One region of the Alkalispirillum mobile genome, then DNA from elsewhere that is predicted to be linked to it. Evidence: predicted binding sites of a transcription regulator. Region 1 holds the regulator's gene; the other holds the start of a gene.
The links. The regulator FliA, encoded in region 1, starts transcription of late flagellar genes. The targets are predictions, from matches to a motif close to GCTAAAGTTNNNNNNNNNNCNGCCGATA.

Region 1 (14,348 bases):
GGCCGAGGAGAAATCCCCGGAGCAGCGCGAGCTCAGCTGGGATGACGTGCCGCCAGTGGATGTGGTCGGCCTGGAGGTGGGCTACGGCCTGATTCCGATGGTGGACCGCAACCAGGGTGGGCAGCTGCTCACCCGGATCAAGGGCGTGCGCAAGAAGCTCTCGCAGGATCTCGGCTTCCTGGTGCAGCCGGTGCATATCCGCGACAACCTGGACCTGGGGCCGAACGCCTACCGGATCTCCATCAAGGGCGTGCCGGTGGCCGAGGCAGAGGTGCAGCCGGGGCGCGAGCTGGCCATCAACCCGGGCAGTGTGCAGGGCGAGCTGAAGGGTATCCCCACCAAGGACCCGGCCTTCGGCCTGGAGGCGGTCTGGATCGAGTCTTCGCAGCGGGATTACGCCCAGACTCTGGGCTACACGGTGGTGGACACCAGCACGGTGATCGCCACCCACCTGTCGCAGCTGGTGCAACAGAACGCCCACCGCCTGCTGGGGCACGAGGAGGTGCAGAAGCTGCTGGATATCCTCGGCCAGAGCCAGCCCAAGCTGGTGGAGGAGGTGGTGCCCAACACCCTGCCGTTGTCGGTGGTGGTGAAGGTGTTGCAGAACCTGCTGGAGGAGCGCATCCCGGTCCGCGACATGCGCAGCATCGTGGAGACGCTGGCCGAGTACGGCGCCCGCAGCAAGGACCCGGCCCAGCTTACCCAGGCGGTGCGTGAGGCCCTGGGCCGGCAGATCGTGCAGAACATCGCCGGCATGACCCGCGAGTTGCCGGTGATGACCCTCGATCCGCAACTGGAACAGATGTTGCTTAATGCAGTACAGGGCGGCGGGGAATCGTCGGGCGGCTTCGAGCCGGGCCTGGCGGAGCGCCTCCAGCAGTCGCTGGCGGACACCACCCGCAAGCAGGAGATGTCCGGCCAGCCGGCAGTCCTGCTCACCTCGCCGCAACTGAGGAATTGGCTGCAGCGGCTTATCCGCCACAGCGTGCCCAGCCTGCACGTGCTCTCGTACAACGAGATCCCGGATGACCGCCAGGTTCGCATCGTAGCCACCGTGGGCCAGCAACAGCAGGTCGGCAGTGGCCAGTAAAGGACAAGAGGGCAGGCGATGAAGATCCAGCGCATTTTCGCCGAGGACATGCGGCAGGCCATTCGCAAGGTACGCGAGGAGCACGGCCCGGATGCGGTCATCCTCTCCACCAAGCAGGTGGAGGGGGGCGTGGAGGTCATTTCGGCCATCGATTACGACAAGCAGGCGGTGGAACAGGCCGCCGACGGTGGTGAGCCGGGGCGCGGCCTGGGGCGGCCCGGCGGGTTGCCGCTGGGGGCGATCGGCGAGAACCGTGCGCGGCGGGAGGAGCAGCAGGAGGCCCCCTCGACGGGAACGGGCGGTGGGTTCCCCGATCCCGCCCGCCTGAACAGTGACAAAAACCCGGCGCCTGACGGGGGTACGTCGCCCCGCCGGAAGCTCGACATCACCGTGGGTGACGATGACGAGGACGAGTTGTTCGCCGACCTGCAGCAGGCTCACGCCGAGTCCGCGCGCGAGGCCCGGCAGCGGGAGGGCGCCGCGTCCGGAGAACGGCGGCCGGCAGCAAGGCGTACGCGCGGGGCGAGCCCCACGCCGCGGGTGGAGTGGGCGCAGGACCCGGCCATGAATCAGATGCGCGAGGAGATCCGCCAGCTCCGCGGGTTGTTCGAGAGCCAGCTGAGCCTGATGGAGTGGAGCCAGATGGGCCAGCGGCACCCGGCCCGGGCCGGGTTGCTCAAGCGGCTGGCTGACATGGGGATGGGCAGCGACGTGGCGCGCCGGTTGGCGGATCACGTGCAGGCGGAGGCCGACCCGGAGGAGGCCTGGGCCCACGCCTTGCAGATCATCGAGCGCAATGTCGCCATCGCCGAGGATGACATCCTGGAGCAGGGGGGCGTGATGGCCCTGGTCGGTCCCACAGGCGTGGGCAAGACCACCACCGTGGCCAAGCTGGCCGCCCGCTTCGCCCTGAAACAGGGTCGGGACCAGGTGGCGTTGGTGTCCACCGATACCTTCCGTATCGGCGCGCAGGACCAGTTACGGAATTTCGCCGGTATCCTGCAGGTGCCGGTCTACAACGCGGCCAGCGGCGAGGAACTCGCCGAGGTGCTGGACAGCCTGCAGGACAAGCGCCTGGTGCTGGTGGACACCGCCGGCATGAGCCAGCGGGACGTGCGGCTTGCCGAACAGTTCACGGCCCTGCGGGAGAGCAGTCGCCGGCTGCGCACCTGCCTGGTACTGTCGGCAGCCACCCAGTTGAGCACGCTCACCGAATCCATGCGTGCCTTTGCCGCCGCCGAGCCGCAGGGCTGCATCTTCACCAAGCTGGACGAGGCGACCAGTCTGGGCGGTATGCTGACCGTGGCGCTGCGCAGCCGCCTGCCCGTGACCTGGCTGGGGACCGGGCAGCGGGTACCGGAAGACCTTGAGATCGCCAGGGGTGATAAACTGGTCGAGCGCGCCGGCGCCCTGGTGGACGAGTACCAGCAGGAGGTGGACGAGGAGGCCCTGGCGTTGAGCCTGGGTGGCGCGCGACATGCTGGTGAATAACACGGGTTTCGATCAGGCAGCAGGACTGAGACGCATGGCTAATCCCAGACCGGTAAAGGTCATCGCCATAACCAGCGGCAAGGGTGGCGTCGGCAAGACCAACGTGTCCGTCAACCTGGCGGCCGCGCTCAGTGCCCGGAATCAGCGGGTCATGCTGATGGACGCCGACCTGGGGTTGGCGAACGTGGACGTGATGCTGGGGCTGTCGCCGCGGAAGAACCTCTCCCACGTGATCGACGGTACCGCCACGCTGGACGAGGTGCTGCTGCGTGCCCCCGGCGATTTCACCATCGTGCCCGCCTCGTCGGGTACCCAGCGCATGGCCGAGCTCACCCCGGCAGAGCACGCTGGGTTGATCCGCAGCTTCAGCGAGCTCAGCCACGACCTGGACTACCTGCTGGTGGACACCGCGGCGGGCATCTCCGATGGCGTTATGAGCTTCGCCAAGGCCTCCCGCGAGGTGATGGTGGTGGTCTGCGACGAGCCCTCATCCATCACCGACGCCTACGCGCTTATCAAGGTGCTGAACCGCGATCACGGGGTGGAGCGCTTCCACATGGTGGCCAACCGGGTGCGCTCGCCGGAGGAGGGGCGGATGCTCTTCCGCAAGCTCTCCGCGGCCACCGACCGCTTCCTCGACCTGGCCATCGATTACGTGGGCATGGTGCCGGAGGATGACTGCCTGCGGCGCGCCGTCCAGAAGCAGCAGCCGGTGGTTACCAGCTTCCCCGGTAGCCCGGCAGCGCGGGCCTTCAAGGACATGGCCATGCGCGTGCAGAAGTGGCCCATGCCGGCACAGATGGTCGGCAACCTGGAGTTCTTCGTTGAGCGCCTGGTGCAATACAGTGCCGGGGAGGTGTCCTGATGAACGGACATGCCATGTACGCCGAAGTGGCGGCGCAGAGCCAGAATGACCTGCTGGTGAGGCACGCCTCGCTGGTCAAGCGCATCGCCCACCACCTGGCCGGCCGATTGCCGCCCAGCGTGCAGTTGGACGACCTGATCCAGGCGGGCATGGTGGGGCTGTTGGAAGCGGCCCAGCAGTACGATGCCGGCCAGGGGGCGAGCTTCCAGACCTACGCCGGGATCCGCATTCGCGGGGCCATGCTGGACGAGATCCGGCGGTTGGACTGGACCCCGCGCTCGGTGCACCGCAAGGGCCGCTCGGTGGCCGAAGCGATCCGGACCATTGAGCACCGCACCGGGCGGGATGCCCGCGATCACGAGGTGGCCCACGAACTGGGCATCACCCTCGACGAGTACCACCAGATCCTGCAGGATGTTTCCACATCCCGCGTCTTCAGTATCGATCAGGAGGATCCGGCGACCGGCGAACCGCACCAGCTACCGGGCGACCACCCGGAGCCCTTTGCCGAGATCACCGACGAGGGCTTTCAGCAGGCACTGGCCGAGGCCATCCGCCAGTTGCCGGAGCGGGAACAGCTCATCATGGCCCTGTACTACGACGAAGAGCTCAACCTGCGCGAGATCGGCCAGGTGCTCAATATCACCGAGTCGCGCGTCAGCCAGATTCACGGCCGTATCGTCGTCAAGCTGCGCGACTTGCTCAAGGACTGGCTGAGCCGCGGCTAACGCCGCCTCTGTGTGCTAACGGGCCGGATGTAATAGGGGGACTGTCACAGCCATGAACAAGAACATGAAGATCCTCATCGTGGATGATTTCTCCACGATGAGACGCATCATCAAGAACCTGCTGCGGGATCTGGGTTTCAACAACACCGTCGAGGCCGACGACGGCAAGACGGCCCTGCCTATCCTCAAGCGCGGCGGCATCGACTTCCTGGTCACCGACTGGAACATGCCGGGCATGACCGGGCTGGAATTGCTCAAGGAAGTGCGAGCCGATCCCGATCTCAAGGACCTGCCGGTGCTCATGGTCACCGCCGAGGCCAAACGTGATCAGATCGTGGCCGCCGCCCAGGCCGGCGTGAACGGATACATCGTCAAGCCGTTCACCGCCGTCACGCTCAAGGAGAAGATCGAGAAGATCTTCGAGCGGATCGACGCCGAGGGGGCGTGAACGCATGAGCGCAGAATCCATGAGCGATGGCCAGGCCAATCACCCGCAGGAGGATAGCCTGGCGCGTTACCGCGAGGCGGCGGAACGCCTGATGCAGGCGGTTGACCGGGGGGACCAGGGCGAGGCCGACGCGGTGGTGGACGAGCTGACCCACCTGCGCGAGACCGAGCTCTTCCAGCAGCTGGGCCAGTTGACCCGCGACCTGCACGAGGCGATCAAGTCCTTCAAGCTGGACACGCGGCTGTCAGACATCGCCGCCACCGAGATCCCCGACGCCCGGGAGCGCCTGAACTACGTCATCACCATGACCGAGCAGGCGGCCCACCGCACCCTGGGCATCATCGAAGAGTCCATGCCGCTCACCGACGAGCTCCGCGACCAGTCCGCGGAGCTGGCCGAGCGCTGGCGCGCCTTCCGTCGCCGGGAGCTCTCCGCCGAAGAGTTCCGCGAACTCTCGCGGGACATCGACGGCTTCCTGGGGCGCGCCCGGCTGTCCGCGTCCGATCTGCACAATAAGCTCTCCGAGGCCCTGATGGCCCAGGACTACCAGGACATCACCGGGCAGGTCATCCGTCGGGTGATCGGGCTGGTCGAGGAGGTCGAGGAGAACCTGGTGCAGATGGTGGCCCTGTCCGGCAAGGCCCGGGGTGAAGAATCCCGGAAAACGGCCGATAAGGGCAAAGAGAACAAGGAAACCGATATGCGGGGCGAAGGGCCACAAATGCCCAGCAAGGGTGAGGATGTGGTCAAGGGCCAGGACGACGTGGACGATCTGCTGTCCAGCCTGGGCTTCTGATTGGACACGCGCCCGGCTCCTGCCGGCTGAGCAGGGCACCGCATGAATCACAGGGGGCAGGCATGGGGATCGACATCGAAGACGACATCGTTCAGGACTTTCTGGTGGAGTCCCGGGAAATCCTGGAGAACCTCGGCGAGCAGTTGGTGGACCTGGAGCAGAGTCCCGACGACCGCGATCTGCTCAACGCCGTCTTCCGCGGTTTCCACACCATCAAGGGCGGTGCGGGCTTCCTGAGCCTGGACCCGTTGGTGGAGGTCTGTCACCGCACCGAGGACGTCTTCAATCTGCTGCGCAATGGCGATCGCACCGTCACCCCGGAGTTGATGGACACGGTGCTGCAGGCGCTTGACGTGGTGGTCAACCAGTTCAACAGCATCGAGAACGGCGAGGACCCCGAGCCCGCCGACCCGGCACTGCTGCGCGACCTGGAGGCCCTGAACATCACCGACGAGCAACGGCTGGCCGGGGAGGGCGCTCCGCAGGGCGACACGGCCGCCGCCGACCCGCCGGTACAAGGGAAGAGGCAGGCCGAGGGTGCCCCTGGTCAGGGGGAAGAGGGCGACATCAGCGACCAGGAATTCGAGCAGTTGCTCGACGCCCTGGAGGACGAGCAATCCGCGCCCGCTGCAGATCCCGCCGGTACCGACCAGGGCGCCAGCAGCAGCGACGAGATCACCGACGACGAATTCGAAGCCCTGCTGGACGAGCTGCACGGCAAGGGCAAGCACGCCGGCGTGCCCGAAAAGGAGCCGGCTTCCGCCTCCACCGGCGACCAGGGTGGGACCCAGGCTGCCCCGGATCAGCCTCAGGGCAACGGCGACGAGGAGATATCCGAGGACGAGTTCGAGGCCCTGCTAGACGACCTGCACGGCAAGGGCGGCGCCCCCGGGAAGGGAGCGGCGGACGACAAGGCGGACCGCGGTTCTGCATCGGCCTCCGAGGCCCCGCCTGCCGCCCCCCGGGAGCCGACGCCCAAGGCCCGGGCGGAGCAACCCGCGCAGCCCGCCAAGCCGGCCGCGGGTGGCGGTTCCGGTGGCCAGAAAGGGGGCGGTGGTACGGGGGGGCAGTCCTCGGGCGGTGGGGGTGCCGGCAAGGCACCCGCACCCAAACCGGAAGCCACCGTGCGCGTGGATACCGCCAAGCTGGACGACATCATGAACCTGGTCGGGGAGCTGGTCCTGGTCCGGAATCGGCTGGCCACGTTGCGCGGCGTGCTGGGCGATGAGCGCATGGGGCAGGCGGTCTCAGACCTGGAACTGGTTACCTCCGACTTGCAGACCGCGGTCATGAAGACCCGGATGCAGCCGATCAAGAAGGTCTTCGGGCGCTTCCCCCGCCTGATCCGTGATCTCGCGCGGAACATGGACAAGGACATCAAGCTGGAGACCCGCGGCGAGGACACCGACCTGGACAAGAACATGGTCGAGGCCCTGGCCGATCCCATGGTCCACCTGGTGCGCAACGCCGTGGACCACGGCATCGAACCCCCGGACGAGCGTGAGGCAGCGGGCAAGCCCCGCGCCGGCACAGTCCTGCTGGCCGCCGAACAGGAGGGGGATCACATCCTGCTCACCATCGCCGACGACGGCCGGGGTATGGATGCCGAGAAGCTGCGTAACATCGCGGTGGAAAAGGGCGTGATGGACCGAGAGTCCGCCAACCGGCTGGACGAGAAAGAGTGCTACAACCTGATCTTCGCCGCTGGCTTCTCCACCAAGGAGGAGATCTCCGACGTCTCTGGGCGCGGGGTGGGCATGGACGTGGTCAAGAACAGCATCTCGCGTCTGAACGGCACGGTGGATATCGACTCCGAGATGGGTGTCGGCACCACCATGAAGGTTCAGCTGCCGCTGACGCTCGCCATCCTGCCCACGCTGATGGTCAAGGTCGGGGGGCGCAAGTTCGCCTTGCCCATGTCCGTGGTCCGCGAGATCTTCGAGCTCAACCACAAGCGGACGAACGTGGTGAACGGGCGGCTGGTGGTCATGGTGCGCAACAAGGCCATGCCGCTGTTCTTCCTCGAGCGCTGGCTGCAGCAGATGGGCGAGGGTACCGTGCGGAGCATGCACGAGGCCGGCAGCGACGACGAGCGCCAGGTGGTGACCGTGATCCTCGGCAACCAGGCCGTGGGCTTCGTGGTGGACGAGGTCATCGGGCTCGAGGAGGTGGTCATCAAACCCCTGGGTGCCATGCTCCAGGGGCTGCCCGGCCTGGCCGGGTCCACCATCACCGGCGACGGCAAGATCGCCCTCATCGTCGACATCCCCAGTCTGGTCAAGGCTTACGGTACCCGGCTCTGACCGGGTGCCGTCGGCCAATGCCCCCCGGTCCGGCCCCGCTGAGCCCGCCTGATACGGTAGACTGCGACTACCGAGACATGAACGTCCCTGCATCGGGAACTGGGAGGTAATGGGTGAAAGTACGTGCGCTGGTGGTGGATGACTCCGGCTTCTTCCGCCGCCGTATCAAGGCCATGTTGCAGGAGCATCCCCGCATCGAGGTGGTGGGGGAAGCGGCCAATGGACGGGAGGCGGTGGCGCAGGTGCAGAAGCTCCGCCCGGACGTGGTCACCATGGACATCGAGATGCCGGAGATGGACGGCATCACTGCCGTGCGCGAGATCATGCGCCAGCAGCCCACCCCGGTGCTCATGTTCTCCTCGCTGACCTACGACGGCGCCCGCGAGACCCTCGATGCCCTTGATGCCGGGGCGTCCGATTTCATTCCCAAGCGGTTCGCGGACATCTCCGGCGACATGGAGCAGGTCAAGCGCCAGTTGCAGGAGCGCGTGATCGCGCTGGGCGGTGGCCGCGGCGCGCCGGCCAGTCGTGCCCCGCGCCCCTCCGCGCCCACCAGCCCGCCGCCGGCCCGGAGCGAAGCGCAGCGCCCGGCAACCCCCGCGGCCCGGGCCGGCACGGAAAAAACCGGCGTTGCAACGGCGCGGTCGCGTGCGACAACACCATCCGCACCAGCCGCCGCGCCGGCAGAGGCCCCGCCGCCCCGTGCTGATCGCGGGCATCGGGTGCGCGCCGGGGACCTGAAGCTGGTCGTGATCGGGACATCCACCGGCGGCCCGGTCGCCCTGCAGCGGGTCATGACCCAGCTGCCGGCGGGTTACCCGCTGCCAGTGCTAATCATCCAGCACATGCCGGCGAGCTTCACGCCCGCCTTCGCCGAACGCCTCAACGAGTTGTGCCGAATCCAGGTGCGCGAGGCCCAAAACGGTGACGAATTGCGCCCGGGGCAGGCGCTGCTGGCACCCGGTGGCCGACAGGCCGCAGTGGAGGAGCGCGGCGGTAAATTGACGGTTCGTGTTTTTGACGCGTCGTCTGAGCAGTTCTACAAGCCGAGCGTGGATATCGCCTTCGCCTCCGCGGCCAAGTATTGCCCCGGCAAGACATTGGGTGTCGTGCTCACCGGCATGGGGGCCGATGGCTGCGAGGGTGCCAAGCTGATGAAGCGTGCGGGGAGCCCGATCTGGTCCCAGGACGAAGCCACCAGTGTCATTTACGGCATGCCGGCCGCTGTGGCCAAGGCGGGGCTCACCGACCGCGTCCTGCCCCTGGACCAGGTGGGCGAGGAGTTGGCCCGGCTGCGCTGAGCCCGGGGGGGTTGGCCCGCTGCTTGCATCATATGGCCTGTATTCCAGGCACACGGAGAACCGACGGCCAAGCCCATGAGGATCTGGACAGTCGCCAATCAAAAAGGCGGGGTCGGCAAGACCACCACCGCAGTCAGTTTGGGCGGCCTGCTTGCGCTCAAGCGCCGCCGTTGCGTGCTGGTGGATCTGGATCCTCACGGCTCGCTCACCGCCTACTTCGGCTACGACCCGGAGACCGTGCAGCCCAGCATTTACGATCTGTTCGACACACCGGGCAAGGCCCCGCCGGCGCGGGAGCTGTTGCACGACACCGGCGTGGAGGGCCTGAAGCTGATTCCCGCCTCCACGGCACTGGCGACCCTGGACCGTCAGCTGGGCAGCCGGCAGGGTATGGGGCTCGTGGTTCAGCGGGGTCTGGCGACGCTGGAGGATGACTTCGAGTTCGCCTTCCTGGACTGCGCGCCGATGCTGGGGGTGCTCATGGTCAACGCCCTGGCGGCCTGCGGCCACCTGCTGATACCGGTGCAGACCGAGTTTCTGGCACTGAAAGGCCTGGAGCGGATGATCCGGACCCTGGACATGGTGCAGCGTTCGCGCAGTCGGCCGTTACCCTACACCATCGTACCCACGCTCTATGACCGGCGTACCCGCGCCTCGGTGGAGTCGCTCAAGGAGATCCGCCGCGTCTACGGTGATAAGGCCTGGGAGGGCGCGATCCCGGTGGATACCCAGTTCCGCGATGCCAGCCGCGCGGGCCGGCCGCTGACGGTGATGCAGCCCTGGGCCCGCGGCAGTATTGCTTATCGCAAACTGCTGGACACTTTGGATACCGATGGGGCGGACGATGACCGGCCGGAGGTGCAGCATGGCTGACCGGCGGAACGGAGAGGACCCGGCGCTGGTGCGCCAGGACCAGGCCCTCAGCAGCTACCTGGAGGACCTGCTCTCGGCTATCCCGGAGGGCGACGAAGAGGCGTCCGGGCGGGAAGAAGCCCCGGAGCCGGAGCCCGCCCCGCACCCACCCCGACCGGTGTTGGATACCCCGGCCCGGCCGGTGACGCACCTGCCCACCGTGGCACCGCCGGAGCCCGCAGAGCCGGCGGTGAAGCCAGCCCCGGCGGAAGCCCCGCCCGCGGAGACGCCCGAGGAGCCCCCGCCAGCGGAGGTCCCTGCCGTTGATACGCCATCGGTCGCGGCCCGGCGGGCGCCGGCGCCAGAGCCAGAACCCGAAGGGCCTCATGACCCGATCCCGGAATGGGCCCGCCCCGATTTCCAGGCGCTCATTTTCTATGTGGGCGGGCTGCGGCTGGCTGTCCCCCTGGTCAAGCTGAACAGTGTGGTGCCGTATCCGCGGAAGGTTGCCCCAACGCCCGGCAAGCCGGACTGGTTCCGCGGCCTGTTCCATTACCGGGGGCGCAACGTGAAGGTGGTGGACACGGCTACCCTGGTGCTGGACCGGCACCGCAACCGGCTGTCCGACGAAGACCTGTCGCCCCGGAAGCTGCTGGTGGTAGGTGACAGCGAGTGGGCGTTGGCCTGCCGGGATGTGGGCGAGGTGATGCGGTTGAAACCGGACCAGGTGCAATGGCGCACCAGTCGCGGCCAACGCCGGTGGTTGGCCGGCACGGTGCGCGAGCACCTCTGCGCGCTGATGGACACCGACGCCTTCGCGGAATTGCTGGAGGAACACCGGACTTGAGTTTTCGGCGTGGGCGCCGACATGGTAGATATAAACCACCCGCAGCGCCGGGAATAGACAAGAACACGAGGACGTGAGACATGGCGCAGCAGCAAGAAGACGAGCAGCAATACGAGCAGGGGCCCACCAGCCAGTGGGTGACCTTCCGCCTGGACGACGAGACCTACGGCATCAACGTCATGCAGGTGCAGGAGGTGCTCCCGCTGTCCGAGATCGCGCCGGTGCCCGGTGCACCGCCCTTCGTCATGGGTATCATCAACCTGCGTGGCAAAGTGGTCACGGTGATCGACACCCGGCTGCGCTTCGGGCTGCCCGAGCGCGAACCGGACAAGAACAGCCGTATTGTTGTCATTGAGGCGGGGTCCCACATTGCCGGCATCATGGTGGACAGCGTGGCGGAGGTGGTGAACGTCGCCGAGCACGAGATCGATACCGCCCCCAACGTGGGCAACGAGGAGTCCTCGCGCTACATCTACGGCGTGGTCAGCCGCAAGGAGGGGTTGCTGATCCTGGTGGATGTCAATCGTATGCTCACGCAGGAGGAGTGGGACGACGTCGCCAGCGTGTAGTCGGCTGGCTTGTCCCGGGGGATTCGCGGTGCTAGATTAAAACTCCCACATCGGATGTGGGACCCAGGATCACCGCACGCTGGTGCGGTACAGGCCAACGGAAGAAAGGAGTTCAAAGGCCATGAAACGACATGTTGTTACCCGCTTTTTCACCGCTCTTGCGCTCTCCTCCCTGTCCGCCCTCGCCGTGGCATCGGGCGGTATTGATATCAACACCGCATCTGCCGAGCAGCTGGCTGAGCACCTTTCGGGCGTGGGCGAGGCCCGCGCACAGGCGATCATCGACTATCGGGAAGAGAACGGCCCGTTTGCCACGGCCGACGACCTGACCCGGGTCAGCGGGGTGGGCCCGGCCACCGTGGAACAGAACCGGCAACACATTCTGACCGAGTGACCCTATAGCGTTGCCGGCCCCACCGCCGTGGCGGTGGGGCCGGGGGTCGAAAGCGGTCCCTGCCTGTGCGGTAACCCGGCCGGCTTACATGTACACGCCACCGTTGATGTTCAGCTGCTGACCGGTGATGTAGGCACCCTCTGCGGCCAGGTAGGCCACGCCGCGGGCTACTTCCTCCGGTTCGCCGAAACGCTGCTGCGGCACATTGGCGAGAATCTTCTCCTGCACCTTTTCCGGGATGGCCGCCACCATCTCGGTGGCGGTGAAGCCCGGCGCCACCGCGTTCACGGTGATGTTGTTGCGGGCCACTTCCTTCGCCAGGCTCTTGGTGAAGGCGATAACCGCACCCTTGCTGGCCGCGTAGTTGGTCTGGCCGAAGTTGCCTGCCTGACCCACAAACGAGCTGATGTTGATGATTCGCCCGAAGTTGTTCTCGAGCATGGAGGGCAGGGCCGCACTGGTGACGTAGTACACGCTGTTCAGGTTGGTATTGATGACCGCGTGCCAGGCTTCGTCGGTCATCTTCTTGAACGTGGTGTCCTTGGTGATGCCGGCGTTGTTCACCAGCACATCCAGCCGGCCCCACTGGTCGAGCACCTGCTTGACCATATTGCGCGCGGACTCGGCCTCGCCGACGTCGGCCTGGATGACTAGCGCCTCGGTGCCGAGGGCCCGGATCTCCTCAGCGACAGCATCGGCCTTGTCCTTGCTGCCATGGTAGTTAATGGCCACCTTGGCACCCAGTTTGGCCAACTCCAGTGCGATGGATTTGCCGATACCGCGGGAGCCACCGGTAACCAGTGCGATTTTATCGTCGAGTCTTTGCATGGGGTAAACACTCCTCCTGTCTAGCCCTTTTTTGTGGATGATTAGCGCACCTGCAGTAAACAGTATAGGTACAATATTTTGCAAACTGCCTCCCCCGTCATCCCGGTGAGCACAATCCAGGCATGCTTGAAGAAGCGGTAAAGGAAGAAATACGCGAGGCCCTGCGCAATGTGGGGGAGAATGTATCGGGCTTTCGCAGCCGGTCGCAGCAGCGTCAGATGATCGCCGAAGTGGCCCGCACCCTGGCCGGCGACTGTGACGGGCGCCGCCTGCTGGCCATCGAGGGTCCCACGGGCACGGGCAAGAGCCTGGCCTATCTGCTGGCGGGTATCCCCGTGGCGCGTGCCGAGGGGCGCCAGCTCATCATCTCCACGGCGACGGTCGCGCTGCAGGAGCAGATCGTCGACCGCGATCTGCCGGCGCTGCAACGCAATTCCGGGCTGGATTTCACCTATGCACTGATCAAGGGGCGGCGGCGTTACGTCTGCACCCGCAACCTGGAGCAGCTGGTGGGCGGTGCGGCACAGGGGGAGATGGACCTGGGCAGCGCATCAGTAGGCCCGGCGCACTGGCCGCGTAAGCCCGAAGCCGGCGAGTTGGATGCGCTTCAGGCCCTCTACCAGGATCTGCTCGACGGCCGCTGGGATGGTGATCTGGACCGGCGGCCAGCCCCCGCCGCGGATCTACACGGCCCCATGACCACCGACCGGCATGGGTGCACCGGCCGCGGTTGCCCCCACGTCCGCGACTGCCCCTTCCACGTCGCACGCCGGGGCATGGAAGAGCAGGACGTACTGGTGGCCAACCACGACCTCGTGCTGGCGGACCTGGCCATGGGGGGCGGGGTGATTCTGCCGCCGCCGGAACAGGTCTTCTACGTATTTGACGAGGCGCACCATCTGGCAGCCCGGGCGACCGACGCCTTCCGGGCGGAGGCACCGCTCCAGGGCTCGGTCCAATGGCTGGAGAAGCTGCCGCGCCTGGCCGGGCAGGCCATCACGTTGTTGCCGGAGGACGCCGGCCGCCATCTGGAGGCGCTGGAGCGCTCCGTGAATGAGCTGTCGGCCATGCTGCATGAAATGCAGGGCATGATCCGCCGCGACTGGCGACAGAACAGCCGGGACGGCGTATGGCGCTTTCCCGCCGGTGAGTTGCCCGAGCCGATGGGCGACCTGGTGCCCGGGTTGCGCGATGCCAGTGCTGATGTGGAGAAGCATTTCGGGCGCATCGGTCAGGCCTTTGCCAAGGTCACCGCGGACGAGGGCGTCACTCCCGGTAGCGTGGCGGAACGCCTGGCGCCGGAGTTGGGCGAGGCGGCCTCCCGTGTCGAGCACCTGGCCGCCACCTGGCGGCTGGTCGCCCGCGAGCAGCCGCCGGAGGCGCCGCCGGTGGCCCGTTGGGTCACAGCCCTGGGCCACGGCCGACCGGATTACCTGGTCGCCGCCTCCCCGGTCTCCGCCGCCGCCATGCTGCGTGCCGGCCTCTGGTCGCGGGCCGCCGGGGCCGTGCTCACCTCCGCCACCCTCACGGCCCTGGGCCGCTTCGACCGGATGCGGTTGGCGTGCGGGCTGGAGGAGGACGACGGCACGCGCTACATCTCGCTGGCATCGCCCTTCGACTACCGCAACCGCGCGGTGCTGCACGTGCCGCGGATGGACTCCGACCCCCGAGACCCCGAGGGCCACACCGACGAACTGATCCGTGTCCTGCCCGGGCTGCTGGGGGCCGAACCCGGCGGCACCCTGGTGCTGTTTGCGTCCGCCCGGCAACTGGACGCCGTCTTCGAGGCTCTGCCGGCGGATTGCCAGGCGCGGGTACTGCGTCAGCGGGAGCAAC
Region 2 (14,348 bases), on a different contig from region 1:
CACGCTCCACCTGCAGCTGGCTAGCGGGCCGGTGGTGGTGCCCTTTATCCCCCTGGCCACGGCGCGGGCCGTGGCCAACGAGGCGCTCTACCGGGTGGCGTGCCGACCGTCGCTACCCCTTGGGGCCGAGCAACAGCCAGGCGATCAGGCCGAACAGGGGCAGGAAGAGCAGGATCAGAATCCATAGCAGCTTGGCGACCGGGCCGGCCGCGCTCGTTGCCGTCTTCACGATGGCCCAGATGATGATGAGCAGCCAGATAAACCCCAGCAGCCCGGTGACCTCGATGCCCATATGGCGTACTCCTGCCGTGTCGCGGATCAGAGCTTGTAGAGTATCCGCATTGCGCCCCAGTGACGACCGTTGACGGTAATCGGGGCGGAACAGTCGCGCATCAGCACAAACTGGCCGCTGCCCATGTTGCGCCGGTAGGTCTGCAGCAGCCAGGGGCGCTGGTTCTTGGCGGCGGTCTGCCCGGTGCGGTCTTCCCAGAGCCGGCGGTTGCGGCTGTTGGCGTTGTTCCACTCCGGGTCACCCGCGCGCTGCGGCTTGGACACGTGCAGGTTGTGGGTGGGGATGTAGCCGTTGCGATCGATGGCGCAGACCCCGCCGATGGTCGGGTCAGAGTCCAGCACCGGCTCCTGTATGGGCGGCAGGACGCGGTCGGTGAACTCCACGAAGCGGGTGGTGTACTGCTGCGGGTCGGTGTCGGGCACCGGCTCGTAGTGCTCGTCGAACAGGTCCGCGTCGCTGATCTCGCCCTTGCGGATGGCCTCCTCGAAGACGTGGCCGACCTGGGCCGCGGTCTCGGTGGCGATGCGGATGTAGGGCGTGTCCTCGGTTTCCACGTCGCTGGCGTTGGCCAGGTTCATCAGCTCCTCGACGAAGCTCAGCAGGCGGTTCAGCCGGCTGCCGGAGTCCTCCAGGTTGGCGAGCGACGAGGTGACGTCGTCGGCCATCTCGTTCAGACCGTCCAGGGTGGTGTCGCTGTGGCGGTCGATCTCCTGCACCGCGGAGGCGATGCGGGCGGACTCGTTGTCCACGTCTCCCATGGCCTGAGCGACTGCACCGAGCACCTCCTGCATGGCGTTGGTGCCTTTCTCCACCGCCTTGGCCCGGTCGGTGCTCTCGCCACCGGTGCTGATCAGCTGCCGGGTCTGTTCGGTGAGCTCGTGGAGGGTGCGGTCGATGTCGGAGGTGGCGTCGTGGGTCTGCCCGGCCAGCGACTTGACCTCCTCGGCCACTACCGCGAAGCCCTGACCCGCCTCGCCGGCGCGCGCCGCCTCGATGGTGGCGTTCAGGGCCAGCAGGTTGGTCTGCTTGGCGATGGAGCCGATGCCCTTGGCCACCTTGCTTACCCGCACCATGGCGTCGTTCAGGCCGCTGAGTTCCGATTCGACGTCATGCACCGAACGGCTCAGGTCGCGGATGTCCGAAAGCGCCTTCTGGATGGTCTCGTCGGACCGGCTCATGTCGGCCCGGGCTGCCCCGGAGACGTGCTGGGCATTGCGTGCGGCCGCGTCCACCACCTTGTTGGCTTCGGACATGCGCCGGGCGGATTCGCGCAGCTCTTCAAAGAGCTGTACCTCGCGGCGGGTCTGCTCCTTGATCTCGTCCACGTGGCCGGTGACGTCGGAGGCCTCCAGCCCCAGCTCGCTGGTGTGCAGGGAGGTCTGCTTGAGGATCTCCTGGTAGGCCAGGTCCTCGTCGCTGACCAGCGGGGCGGCGGCGTTGCGGTTCTGCTGTTTCCGTTTGAACAATGGCATGGTGGTCGCTCCCTCACTCCGCCGCGTAAATCAGCCGCTGACAGCCCCAGTGACGCCCCTGCACCTTGATGGGCACGGATACCTCCTTGACCAGCGCGTGGTGGCCACCGCCCAACTCCAGCCGGTAGGTTTGCAGCAGGAAGCGCTCGCGGTTGCGGGCGGCCGCCCGGGTCTCGCGGCTGTCCAGGCGGCGGCGGTGGAAGCGGGGCGGCTCGGCGCCATCGTCGGCGGAGGGCGCGCGGGCCGCCTCCCGGCTCTGGGCGGGCACGTAGCCGCCCACGTCACAGACGAACGCGGACAGCACCCGGCGCTGGTGCTGCAGGGCGGGCTCCTGAACGGCCGGCAGGACCCGGTCGCAGAAGTCAGCGCTGGCGGTGGTGTAGCGGGCGGGGTCGCTATCGGCCTCGCGCTGGTAGTTCTGATCGAACAGGGCCTCCTTGCTGACGCTGCCCCGCTGGATGCCGTCCTCAAAGGCTTCGGCGGTCTCGGCGGCCAGTCGCTCCGCCAACCGGATGTAGGGGGTATCGACGGTCTCGACCCCCTCCACGGCCGTCTCGCGGATCAGCAACTCGGTGAAGTGGCGCAGTTTTTCGGTCCGCTGCTCCGCCTCTTCCAAGGCCCGGTTGGCGTGCTGCACCTCGTGGGTCAGTTCTTCCAGGCCGTCCACGGTCTTGCGGCAGTGCTGGTCGATCTCGCCGACGGAGTCGTGGATGCGGCTGGACTCGGTGTCCACGTCCTGCATGGCGCTGCCCACGGTCTCCATGATCTCCTGAATGGCGTGGGTACCCTCGCGTACGGCCTGGGCCTTTTCGGTGCTCTCGGCACCGCGCCGGATCAGCCGTTCGATGATGGCTGTCAGCTCCTCCAGGATCTGGTGGATCTCAGCGGTGGCATCGGCGGTCTGCTTGGCCAGCTCCTTCACGTGCTCGGCGACCACCGCAAAGCCCCGGCCCACCTCGCCGGCGCGGGTGGCCTCGATGGTGGCGTTGAGCGCCAGCAGGTTGGTCTGCTTGGCGATGGTGCTGATCTCGTTGGCCACCTGGGCGACCCCTTGCAGCGCCTCGTTGAGGGTGCCCAGCTGCCCCTCGATGTGGGTGACCGATTCGGCCAGCTCGCGGATCTGCTCCAGCGAGTGGGTGATGGTGTTGCGCGAGCGCTCCACGTCCTTGCCCGCCTTGGCCGCCACGTCGTGGGCGCGGCGGGCGGCCTGGTCGACGGTGTCGTTGGCCTCGCTCATGCGGCGGGCGGTGCCCACCAGGTCCGAGAAGATAGAGGCCTGCCGGCGGAAAAGGCCGGCGACATGCTCGATGTGGTTGACGATGTCCACCGCCTCCACACCCACGCCGCTGGTCCGCTCGGCGATCTGCTGGATCACCGAGAAGTGGTCCATGGTCTGCGTGGTCCCGGGTCGGGACCTGTCCTTGAGTACCGAAGCCATAGCCGGCTGCCCCTGATCGATGCGATTTCTGATTATGCGGGTTCTGCCTCTGCCATTGGTGGCGGCCGCTTGCCCGGAATCTTGAGCTGCCGGGCATCGGGCCAGGCGGGGGGCGATGCCCGATAACACGATAGTCTATAAGGGTAAGCGGCTTTTCCGATCGGGGGAAGGGCCGCAGCGCGTGATCGCAGGGAAGTTAAGGAATGGCGGCTATGTCCATAGGAATAAAGCCGTTTCCGGCCGGTCAGGAGTGATATAATCCGCCGCGCTGTTCCCGGCCGCGACCAGGGTACGTCCCCCTTGAGTGCAAACAAATCCCGAAAACCCCGCCGCAAGGGCCAGACAGGAGCCCGCCAGCCCGGGCTGCTCCGGCGATGGGCCGGCCGCGTGCTGGGGCTGATGCTAACGTTGGCGCTGATCTCGGTGGGGTTGCTGGCGCTCTACGCCAAGTCCCTGGAGCCGGAGTTGCGCGAGCATTTCGAGGGCGGGCGCTGGGCCGTGCCGGCGCGTGTGTATGCCCGCCCGCTGGAACTGTTTGCCGGCAAGGCCCTCTCGCCGGCGGAACTCCAGGTGGAGCTGGAGGAGCTGGGCTACCGACGCACCAGCAGCGGCCGGGAGTCGGGCAGTTGGAGCCGCAACGGGGCGGAGTTCCACCTCAGCACCCGCGGTTTTAACCACCCGGACGGGGAGGAATTGCCCCGGCAGTTGCGGGTGGTCTTTGCTAACGGGCAACTGAGCACCCTGGAGGGGTTGCGGAACGGTGAGCCGGTGGGCCTGGCGCGGCTGGAGCCGGCGGTGATCGGCAGCCTGCACGCCCCGCACCAGGAGGATCGCCTGCTGGTGCGCCTGGACCAGGTGCCCGAGAGCCTGATCGCTGCCCTGCTGGTGGTGGAGGACCGCAACTTCCACGATCACCGCGGGCTGTCGTTCACCGGTATCGCCCGTGCCGCCGTGGCCAACATCCGTGCCGGCCGGGTGGTGCAGGGCGGGAGCACCCTCACGCAGCAGCTGGTCAAGAACTTCTACCTCACCGCCGACCAGACGCTGCAGCGCAAGTTCACCGAGGCGGTGATGGCGCTGTTGCTGGAGCACTACTACGAGAAGGACGAGATCCTCGAGGCCTACCTCAACGAGGTGTTTCTGGGCCAGCGCGGGGGGCGGGCGATCCACGGTTTCGGTCTGGGGGCCGAGTTCTACTTCGGCCGTCCGCTGGAGGAGTTGAGCCTGGCGCAGCAGGCGCTGCTGGTGGCCATGGTGCGCGGGCCCTCCCGCTATAACCCGCGGCGCAACCCGGAGCGGGCGCGGGACCGGCGCGACCTGGTGCTTACCCTGATGGCGCGCGACGGCATCATCGACGAGACGGAGGCCCGCTCCGCCATGGCGGAGGACCTGGGCCTGGTCACCGATGGCCAGCGCCACCAGGGGCGTTACCCCGCCTTCATGGACCTGGTCCGCCGCCACCTGCAGCGGGACTACCGCCGCGAGGACCTGATCAGCGACGGCCTGCACATCCATACCACCCTGGCGCCCCGGGTGCAGCGCGCGGCCGAGGCGGCGGTGGATGCCCGCCTTGCCCAGTTCGGCGATGACGCACCGCAGGCGGCGCTGGTGTCCGTGAACGTGGAGGACGGCGAGGTGGTGGGTGTGGTGGGCGGCGCGGATTACCGTTATGCCGGCTTCAACCGGGCACTGGATGCGCGCCGCCCCATCGGCTCACTGGTCAAGCCGGCGGTCTACCTGGCAGCCCTCAGGGAGCCCTCGCGTTACGGTTTGGGCAGCGTGCTCAGCGACGAGCCGGTGACCATCCAGGACGAGCACGGCGACCCCTGGACCCCTCGCAATTACGACGGCAGTAACCGGGATCAGGTCCCGCTCTGGCTGGCGCTGTCCGATTCGCTGAACGTGCCCACCGTGCACCTGGGGCAGAGCCTCGGCCTGCGCCGGGTGGCGCGCAGCTGGGCGGACCTGGGCGGGCGGGTGCCGAACAGCCTCTACCCCTCCTTCGTGCTCGGCGCCACCGAGCACTCGGTACTGGAGATGGCGCAGGTCTATCAGACTGTCGCCGCCGAGGGCTTCCGTTCGCCGCTACGCTCCGTGCGGGCGGTCACCGACAGCGATGGCGAGTTGCTGTCCCGCTACAGTCTGTCCACCGAGCAGGCCGTGGACCCGGTCAGCAGTTACCTGCTGCAGCACGCCCTGCGCCAGGTGGTGAGTCAGGGCACCGCCCGGGGCCTGCAGGGCTGGGTAGGGGACACCAGCGGGCTGGCGGGCAAGACCGGCACCACGGACGATTATCGCGATGCCTGGTTCGCCGGCTACTCCGGGGACCTGCTCTCCGTGGTCTGGATCGGGCACGATGACAACCGCAGCCACGGGCTGACCGGCTCCAGCGGCGCGCTGCCCATCTGGGGGGAGCAGTTCAGCCGCCTTAGCTACCGGCCTTTGCGCCGCCAGACGCCGGGCGGCGTGGAAGCGGTCTGGATCGACGCCGAGACCGGCAAGCGGTCCGACGAGGGCTGCGAGGGGGCCGTGCGCCTGCCTTACATCGCCGATCATCTGCCGGACGAGACGGTGGACTGCGCCGGCGAGCCGGGGGAAGATGACTCGCGAGGCTTCTGGGACCGGGTGCTGGGCCGCTAGCCCGGGCCACTGTGGCGAGCACGAGAGAAAAAGACCCATGGGACTGAACGCAAGACTGCTGGTACTGCTCCTGCCCCTGGCATTGGGGGCCTGTACCTTGATGCCGCCGGAGCACCGGCCGACCGAACCGGCACCGGAACCGGAGCCCGCCGAAGCGCCCGAGCCGGACGCGCCCGAGCCGGAGGTGGATGAGCCGGAGGTGGATGAGCCGCCGGAGGAGGCGGCCGAGCCGGAGCCCGAGCGTGAGCCGGCCATCCCGGACGCGGTGATCGAACTGGTGGCGGACGCCCGCGAGGCGAGCCAGAACGGCGACTACGACCAGGCGGCTGCTTACCTGGAGCGCGCCGTGCGCATCAGCCCGGACCTGGCGCCGCTGTGGCAAAACCTGGCCGTGGTCCGCTTCCAGCAGGGGGATTACGCCCAGGCGGAGCAGATGGCGCGGCGCTCCATTCGGTTGGCCGACGGTGATCGCGCCCTGCAGCGGCGCAACTGGCAGCTCATTGAGGCCAGCCGGGCCGAGCAGGGGGACGAGGAGGGCGCCCATGAGGCCCGCCGGCAGGCGGAGGGCATTTGACCCCGGAGGCGCTGCCGGAAGCGGCCCGTGCCGCGCTGGGCAATGGCGGTGACCTGGCCCGGGCCCTGTCCGGGTTTACCCCGCGCCAGGCCCAGCAGGACATGGGCGCTGCCGTGGGCGAGGCCCTGGCCGACAACGCCAGCCTGGTCGTGGAGGCGGGCACGGGCACTGGCAAGACCTTCGCCTACCTGATCCCGGCATTGCTCTCCGGCAAGCGGGTGGTGGTCTCCACCGGTACCCGTACCCTGCAGGATCAGCTGTTCCACCGCGATCTCCCCCTGGTCCGGGACGCGTTGCGCGTCCCGACCCGAATCGCGCTGCTGAAGGGACGCACCAACTACCTCTGCCTGCACCGCCTGGACATGGCTGACGAGGCGGCTGGTGGGCGCTCCGCGGTTCAGCACGATGCCCTGCAGCAGGTCCGCCGCTGGGCGGCGGAGAACGGTTCCGGTGACCTGGCCGAAGCCCCGTCCGCCGCCCGGCGCACCGATGTGCGGCCCCGCATCACGGCCACGGCGGAGAGCTGCCTGGGCGGGCAGTGCCCGCGGTTTGCCGACTGCCACTTCTACGAGGCCCGCCGCCGCGCCCAGGAAGCCGACCTGGTCGTGGTCAATCACCACCTGCTGCTGGCCGACTGGGCCTTGCGCGAGTCGGGCTGGGGCGAAGTGGTGCCGGAGGCGGATGTCTGGATTCTCGACGAGGCGCATCAACTGCCGGAGACCGCCGCCCGGTTCTTCGGGCTGGGCATCACCGGCCGTCAGCTGCGCGACCTGACCCGGGATGCCACGGAGGCGTACCAGCGCGAGGCCGGAGACCAGCCCGGCTTCCCGGCGCGGGTGGCGCGGGTGGCCGACGCCACCGAGGCGCTGCGCGATGCGCTGGGTGAGGCGGACCAGCGCGCCGCCTGGCCGCAACCGCCGGGACCGGCCGTCCGGGCGGGCCTGGATGACCTCAAGACGGCCCTGTACGACCTGGCCCTGGCGCTGGCCCCGCTGGGCGAGCGCGGGCTGGAGCTGGCCCGCTGCCAGCAGCGCGCCGAGCGGCTCTATCAGGCGTTGCAGCAGTTCGACGAGCCGGAGCCGGGGCAGGGCGTGCCCTGGTTCGAGACCCAGGGGCGCGGCTTCTGGTTGCGGCTGACCCCGCTGGATGTCTCCGGGCCTTTCCGTAACCGGCGCGATGCCGCCCCGGCCGCCTGGGTATTCACCTCCGCCACCCTGGCCATGAAGGGCGACTTCGAGCATTTCAGCCAGCGGCTGGGGCTGGATGAGCCGCGGACCCTCTGCCTGGACAGCCCCTTCGACTATGAGCGTAACGCCCTGCTGTACACGCCGCAGGGGCTGCCGGAACCGAACGCCCCCGGCTACGCGGCGGCCCTGGTGGCCATGGCGCGCCCGGTGATCGAGGCAGCGCCCGGTGGTGCGTTCCTGCTGTTCACCAGCTACCGGGTGCTGCGTGAGGCGGCGGAGGCGCTGGCCGGTACCCTGGACCGGCCCCTGCTCGTGCAGGGGGCGGCGGCCCAGCACGAGCTTCTGGCCCGGTTCCGCGATGCGGGCAATGCCGTGCTGCTGGGCACGGCCAGCTTCTGGGAGGGCGTGGACGTGCGCGGGGCGGCTCTGTCCACGCTGATCATCGACCGCCTGCCTTTTGCCTCGCCGGCCGACCCGGTGCTGCAGGCACGCATCCAGGCCACGGAGGCGGAGGGGCGCTCCGCGTTTCGCCACCTGCAACTGCCTCATGCGGTGATTACACTAAAACAGGGGGTGGGCCGCCTGATCCGCCATGCCGAGGATCGCGGGGTGCTGGTCATCGCCGACCCTCGGCTCACCCGCCGGGGTTACGGCAAGGTGTTCCTGCGCAGCCTGCCGCCCATGCGACGGGCCGACGCGCTGGAGGACGTGCTCGCCTTCTGGCAGGAGGGTGCCGATGAAATTCCTGGATGAGCTGGCCGATGCGCGCATCAAGGAGGCCCAGGAGGCCGGGCAGCTGGACGAGTTGCCCGGGGCCGGCAAGCCGTTGTCGCTGGACGACGACAGCATGGTGCCGGAGGAGCTGCGCATGGCCTACCGCGTGCTCAAGAATGCCAACTGCCTGCCACCGGAACTGCAGGACCAGCGCGAGGTGGAATCCCTGGAGGCCCTGCTGGCGGGGCTGGACGATGACACCGCCATACAGCGGCGGCAGCGCAGCGAGGCGGAGAAGCGCCTGGCGCTGCTGCGCGCCCGGTTGGAGCGGCGCCGCGGCCGGGGTCAGGGTGGTCTGATGGCGGTGGAACGCGCCTACCAGGAGCGGCTGTTGCGCCGCCTGGGCGGCGACAAGGAGTGAGTCGCGTTACCGCCGCAGGGCGGTCACCGAGAGGATACGCGGCAGGAATTCCGCCAGGCATTGCCACTGCTCGCCCCCGTCGTGGCTGCCGAAGAGATGGCCGCTGGAGGTGCCAAAGTACAGCCCCGGTGTGTCGGCACCGTCATCCCCCATGGCCTCGCGCAGCACGGTCACGTAGGCGTGCTGCTGGGGCAGTCCTTGGGTGAGCGGTGCCCAGGTCTCGCCGGCGTCGCGGCTGCGGTAGACGCGCAACCGCCCATCGCAGCAGGTCCGCAGGTGGTTGCTCTCGATGGGCAGTACGTAGACCGTGTCCGGGTCGCCGGCCGGGGTGACCAGCGCGTAGCCGAAATCGCTGGGCAGCCCAGGGGTGATCTCCGTCCAGTGCCCGCCCCGGTCATCGCTGCGGTAGACCCCGTTGTAGCACTGCCGGTAGAGCCGCTCGGGCCGGCGGGGGCAAAGCACCGTGCGGTGCACGTTGTGACCGGTCACCGCGCACCGCCCGGGCAGGTTCTCCGCGCGGACCCCCTCGTTGCAGGGCTGCCAGCTGCGCCCGCCGTCGTCGCTGCGGAACACCCCGCCGGCGGAGATGCTGGCGTAGAGCCGCCGCGGTGATTGCGGGTCCACCAGAATGGAGTGCAGCGAGAACCCGCCGCGGGCTGGCTCCCAGGTGTCCCGGCTGGGATGTTCGTTCAGCCCGCTTATTGGTGTCCAGGACTGGCCGTAGTCGTCGCTGCGGAAAAGCCCGGCCGGGTCGATGCCGGCAAAGACCGTCTCCGGGGCGTCGCTCGGCCCGGGGGCCAGGTGCCAGACCGCCTTCATCCGCTTTTGCCAGAGCCCCGGCCGGTGCATCGGCACGGAAGCCAGCGGCTCCCAGCTCAGGCCGGCGTCAGCGGTCCGGTAGATATGGGCGCCCCAGATTGCATGGTTGACCGCGGCCAGGCCCCGGGACCGGTCCCGCGGGTCGAGCCAGGCATGCAGCACCTCGTAACCTTCGATCAGCGGGCCGGCCATCTCCCAACGGCCCCCTCGGCCGGTGTCCTGGAGCCGGAACAGGCCTTTCTGGGTGCCGACGAGCAGGGTGGTCTCGTTCACGTATGTGCGTTCCTGTGCTGCAGCATGGAAAAGGGCCAATCAGTACCCGACTAAGTTACCATGAAGTCATGACCAAGCCATCGCCCAAGACAAACGCCGCAGCCGCCGCCGGCCTGACCCTGCCAGCCGGTGAGCAGGCCCGCCTGGCCCGGTATGGGCGGGCCCGTTGGCCCTATGAGGCCTGCGGCCTGCTGCTGGGGCGTGGCGGCCGGGTGGAGCGGCTGGTGCTCTGCCGCAACATCGCCGAGCGCCGCCGGGACCGTTACCTGCTGCACCCCCGCGATTTCCTGCGCTGGGATCGCCTGGGCCACCGCCTGGGGCTGGAGATCCTCGGGGTCTGGCACACTCACCCGGAAGGTGGGGCGGTGCCGTCGGAGACCGACCGGGCACAGGCCTGGCGTGGCTGGAGTTACCTGATCGCGGCGGTGGATCGCGACACCGTGACCGAATTGCGCAGTTGGCGCTTGAGCGCCGATCAATTCAGCGAGGAAGCCCTATGTCTGAACCCCTGATTACCGTACGCCTCCCGGCGCCGCTGCGCCCCTTCGCCGATGACCAGGCGGAGCTGGCGATTGCGGCCGGCAGCGTGGTCGAGGTGCTCGACGCCCTGGCCGAGGACTACCCGTTGCTGCACGCCCGGCTGGTGGACCCGGACGGCGAGCTGCGCCGGTTCGTCAACCTGTTCCGGGGCGAGCAGGATGTGCGTGAGCTGGACGGCCAGGAGACCGCGCTTGCCCCGGGGGACGTCCTGACCATTCTGCCGGCGGTGGCCGGCGGTGGCCCGTCGGCGCTGGAACGGATGGCCCAACGCATCCGCGAGGAGGTCCCGGAGATTACCCCGGCGGAAGCGCAGCATTTGCTGGCCGACGGGGCCGTGTTGCTGGATGTGCGCGAGGCCGGTGAGGTGGCCGAGGGTAGCCCGACCGGCGCCCTGCGTATCGACCGCAACTGGCTGGAATTGCGGATCGAGGAGGCGGTACCGGAGTTGGACCGCCCTGTGCTCACCCTCTGCGCCGTGGGCCAGCGGTCGCTGCTGGCTGCCGACGACTTGCGCCGGATGGGCTACCGTGACGTGCGCAACATCGCCGGCGGCTTCAACCGCTGGAAGGACGAGGGGCGGCCCTTCGAGGTGCCGCGCATGCTGGATGAGTCTGCGCGGGCACGCTACTCGCGCCACCTGCGCATGCCCGAGGTGGGCGAGCACGGTCAGTTGAAGCTGGGCGACAGCCGGGTGGTGCTGGTGGGGGCCGGCGGTCTCGGCTCACCGGCCGCGCTCTATTTGGCGGCCGCCGGGGTAGGCACGCTGGTGCTGATTGACCACGACGTGGTGGATCGTAGCAACCTGCAGCGCCAGATCCTGCACAGCGACGACCGTGTGGGGGAGCCCAAGACGGAGTCCGGTCGCCAGGCGATCGCCGCGCTCAACCCCGAGGTGACGGTGGAGACGGTGCAGGCCCGGCTCAGCAGCGAGAACATCGAGTCCGTGCTGGCGGGGGCGGACGTGGTCATTGATGGCTCGGATAACTTCCCCACCCGGTACCTGGTCAATGATGCCTGCGTGAAACTGGGCCTGCCCCTGGTATATGGCGCGGTGTACCGTTTCGAGGGGCAGGTGACGGTGTTCAATGTGGGGGAGGGCCCTTGTTACCGCTGCCTCTACCCGGAGCCGCCGCCACCGGAGCTGGCGCCATCCTGCGCCCAGGCCGGGGTGCTGGGGGTGCTGCCGGGGGTGATCGGCCTGCTTCAGGCCACCGAGGCGTTGAAGCTGCTGCTCGGGGTCGGGGAACCCCTATCGGGGCGGCTGCTGCACTATGACGCCCTGCGCGGCCAGTTCCAGCAGCTGCGCATGAAGGCCAACGCCGACTGCCCGGTCTGTGCGCCGGGGCGGCCCTTTCCGGGGTACGTGGACTACGAGGCGTTCTGTAGCGCGTCGGGCTGAGCGGCGGGCAGACGAGAAGACCGATGCCGCGTTACCGCGGCATCGGCCGTGGCGTTCAGAGGGCCTCGTCGAGGGCCTCGGGGTGGGCCTCGCAGAAGTGCTTCAGAGCCAGTTTCAGCTTGACGACATGGCGGGTGTCGTTGCGAGCCTCCGCATGCTCGATGTCGTCGAGGATCATCCGCCGGATGCGGGGGCAGCCGTCCGGCGTGTGAACCAGGTAGTTGCCCAGTTCAATGGCAACCATCTCCGAGCAGTGCTCGTGCTCGCAGATCGCATCCACTTCCTCTTCCGTAAGCTCCGCGAGCTCCCGGCAATCATCGATGGTAAGCATGGTGACCTCCAGCCAATAGGCCGCTAAGGGAATTAAGGGAGCCCTCAATTTCAGTATTGACCCGCAGTTGGCGATGTACAGGATGGAAGGTGCGGTCCTTTGACGCAGATCAATTCCGTGGCCCGATCCATTCGTTCTGAGCTCATTCCACCCTGTGTTCGATGGGGTCCAGGGAGAGGATGTAGTGCGCGATGGCCTGGCGGTCGTCGTTGGTGAGGTGGCTGCTGGACTCATCTACGAACTCGCCCATCAGGCCGCCGGCAAAGTCGCCCCCCGGCGTCATGCCAAACTCCAGGTAGCGGGTGAGGTGGCGCTCGCTCCACCGGCCGATGCCGGTCTCCCGGTCCGGGGTGATGTTGGGCGCGGTCTCGCCCTCCGGGCCGTCGGCGGCGCCGGCAAGCCAGAGGCTGCGGTCCAGCCCCCCGGTCAGGTTGCGCGGGGTGTGGCATTCGGCGCAATGGCTGAGGGCGTTGACCAGGTAGGCGCCGCGGTTCCAGGTGTCGGAGCGCTCCGGGTCGGGCTCGAACGGCCCCGGCTCGAAGTTCAGCCACTTCCAGCCCATCAGTGGCGTGCGCCAGCGGACGAACCAGTACAGCTCGTGGGACCGATTGGGTTTGCTCACAGGCTCCAGGGATTGCAGGTAGGCCCAGAGGTCCTCCAGGTCCTGGCGTTTCATCTGCGTGTAGCTGGTGTAGGGGAAGACCGGGTAATAGTGGCGGCCGTCGGGGGCGCGGCCCTCGGTCATGGCGGCGATGAAGTCGTCTAGCGTCCAGTCGCCCAGGCCGTGCTCCGGGTCCGGGGTGATGTTGGGCCCGTAGAAGGTGCCGAACGGGGTCTCCAGCGCGCGGCCACCGGCCAGCAGCTCGGCATCGTCGTCCCGCGGCGTGTGGCAGGAGACACAGCCGCCGGCGCGCATGACGTACTCGCCGCGGCTGACGGGGTCGTCGCCCGGCGTCTCCGCGGCCGCCGGGGTGGCAGCCGCGGCCAGCAGGGCCACGGCTACCGCCGTCAGCTTGCTGCGCCGGCCCGCCACGGTGCCCCCTTAACGGCGGAAGTCGTCGTGGCAGGCGCGGCAGGACTGCCCCATGTCGCGGAAGGCGGCAACGATTTCCTGTTCGGAGCCACCATCACGCACCACGGCGTAAAAGGCCTCAGCGGCCTCCTGCGTATCCGCGGCCCGGTTTTCGAAGGTCTCGCGGTCCGTCCAGACCGCCTCCCGAGCATCGTGGTCACCTACGTCGGTACCCTCCGGGAAGAGTGCCGGGATGTCGCGGGTGAACTCCGCGAGAATGCGGGCGTGCTTCTCCAGGTTTTCTCGGAAGTCCACACCGTCCATCAGGATTGCGGCCGAGGCGGCGGTGTTGCCACCCAACGAACTCATGACGCCCTGGCGGTAATCCACGATGGCCTCCGGGTCGGCCGAGGCGGCGGGGAAAGCCAGCGCACTACCGAGAACCAGTGCAAGGCATCCGTTACGGAAGTGAATTTTCATGGAACTCTTGTTCTTCATGGTTTGTCCCTCTGGGTAACGACAGCGACTTGACTGGAAATATCGTCACTCTTGTACGAGTCCGCAAGCTGCAGGCCGATGAAACATGCTGTCGTGGTACTGTTTGCCCGGTCTTGCAGGCTGATTTGACATGCAGCGTTTAAAAGCTGTTAGTGTTAACACACTCAATTCACGCACGGTCCCCGGGGCCGAACAGAAATCTGGTGTTCAATTGCCCATGACTATTATCGATAAGCTGAAATCCCGCATGGCCCGCGCTGGTGCTGCCGCTGCCGTCTGCAGTGCCCTGGTGATCGGCGGTGGCGCCCTGTCCTCCGCGACCGCGCAGGAGCTCCAGCAGCCTGACCCGGGCGCCGAGGCCGGTCAGCAACAGCCCGGTGGCGAGGGCATGCAGCAGGCGCAGGAGTCCCAGATGCGGCTGCAGGAAATTCACGAGCAGTTGGGTCAGCTCCAGCAGCAGACGCTGGAGGACAACGACAGCCTGCGCCAGGAACAAGACAACCTGGAAGACATGGCCGTGACCACCATGGAGAGCATGGGCCACGACCCGCAGAGCAACATCGACCGGCTGGAAGAGCTGCGCGATCAGCTGGAAGCCGCCGAGGGTGACCCGGAGCAGCAGCAGAGCCTGTTCGAAGAGTTCCAGGAAGAGCGCATGGCCCTGGAAGAGGCCCAGCGTGATGCCATGGAGGACGAGGCCTTCATGGAGGCGCAGCAGGAGTTCCAGGACAACCTGCT

Region 2: the regulator FliA is predicted to act here: its motif matches at 3,262-3,289, upstream of DFR31_RS00045 (methyl-accepting chemotaxis protein).

Annotation. Positions count from the first base shown of each region.
Region 1 covers NZ_RCDA01000002.1:202,624-216,971, forward strand. Annotated here, with positions in the region: gene flhA (flagellar biosynthesis protein FlhA) at 1-1,090, shown strand, start outside; gene flhF (flagellar biosynthesis GTPase FlhF) at 1,109-2,581, shown strand; gene DFR31_RS09180 (MinD/ParA family protein) at 2,616-3,446, shown strand; gene DFR31_RS09185 (RNA polymerase sigma factor FliA) at 3,446-4,174, shown strand; gene DFR31_RS09190 (chemotaxis response regulator CheY) at 4,239-4,622, shown strand; gene DFR31_RS09195 (protein phosphatase CheZ) at 4,627-5,418, shown strand; gene DFR31_RS09200 (chemotaxis protein CheA) at 5,481-7,721, shown strand; gene DFR31_RS09205 (protein-glutamate methylesterase/protein-glutamine glutaminase) at 7,835-9,022, shown strand; gene DFR31_RS09210 (ParA family protein) at 9,098-9,895, shown strand; gene DFR31_RS09215 (chemotaxis protein CheW) at 9,888-10,721, shown strand; gene DFR31_RS09220 (chemotaxis protein CheW) at 10,802-11,290, shown strand; gene DFR31_RS09225 (ComEA family DNA-binding protein) at 11,412-11,684, shown strand; gene fabG (3-oxoacyl-[acyl-carrier-protein] reductase) at 11,769-12,512, opposite strand; gene dinG (ATP-dependent DNA helicase DinG) at 12,635-14,348, shown strand, end outside.
Region 2 covers NZ_RCDA01000001.1:5,882-20,229, forward strand. Annotated here, with positions in the region: gene DFR31_RS00030 (PH domain-containing protein) at 1-187, shown strand, start outside; gene DFR31_RS00035 (PLDc N-terminal domain-containing protein) at 113-292, opposite strand; gene DFR31_RS00040 (methyl-accepting chemotaxis protein) at 319-1,764, opposite strand; gene DFR31_RS00045 (methyl-accepting chemotaxis protein) at 1,778-3,202, opposite strand; gene mrcB (penicillin-binding protein 1B) at 3,503-5,842, shown strand; gene DFR31_RS00055 (tetratricopeptide repeat protein) at 5,880-6,416, shown strand; gene yoaA (DNA repair helicase YoaA) at 6,413-8,356, shown strand; gene DFR31_RS00065 (DnaJ family domain-containing protein) at 8,340-8,738, shown strand; gene DFR31_RS00070 (WD40/YVTN/BNR-like repeat-containing protein) at 8,745-9,830, opposite strand; gene DFR31_RS00075 (M67 family metallopeptidase) at 9,899-10,342, shown strand; gene moeB (molybdopterin-synthase adenylyltransferase MoeB) at 10,327-11,769, shown strand; gene DFR31_RS00085 (hypothetical protein) at 11,825-12,100, opposite strand; gene DFR31_RS00090 (c-type cytochrome) at 12,243-13,133, opposite strand; gene DFR31_RS00095 (c-type cytochrome) at 13,143-13,610, opposite strand; gene DFR31_RS00100 (hypothetical protein) at 13,828-14,348, shown strand, end outside.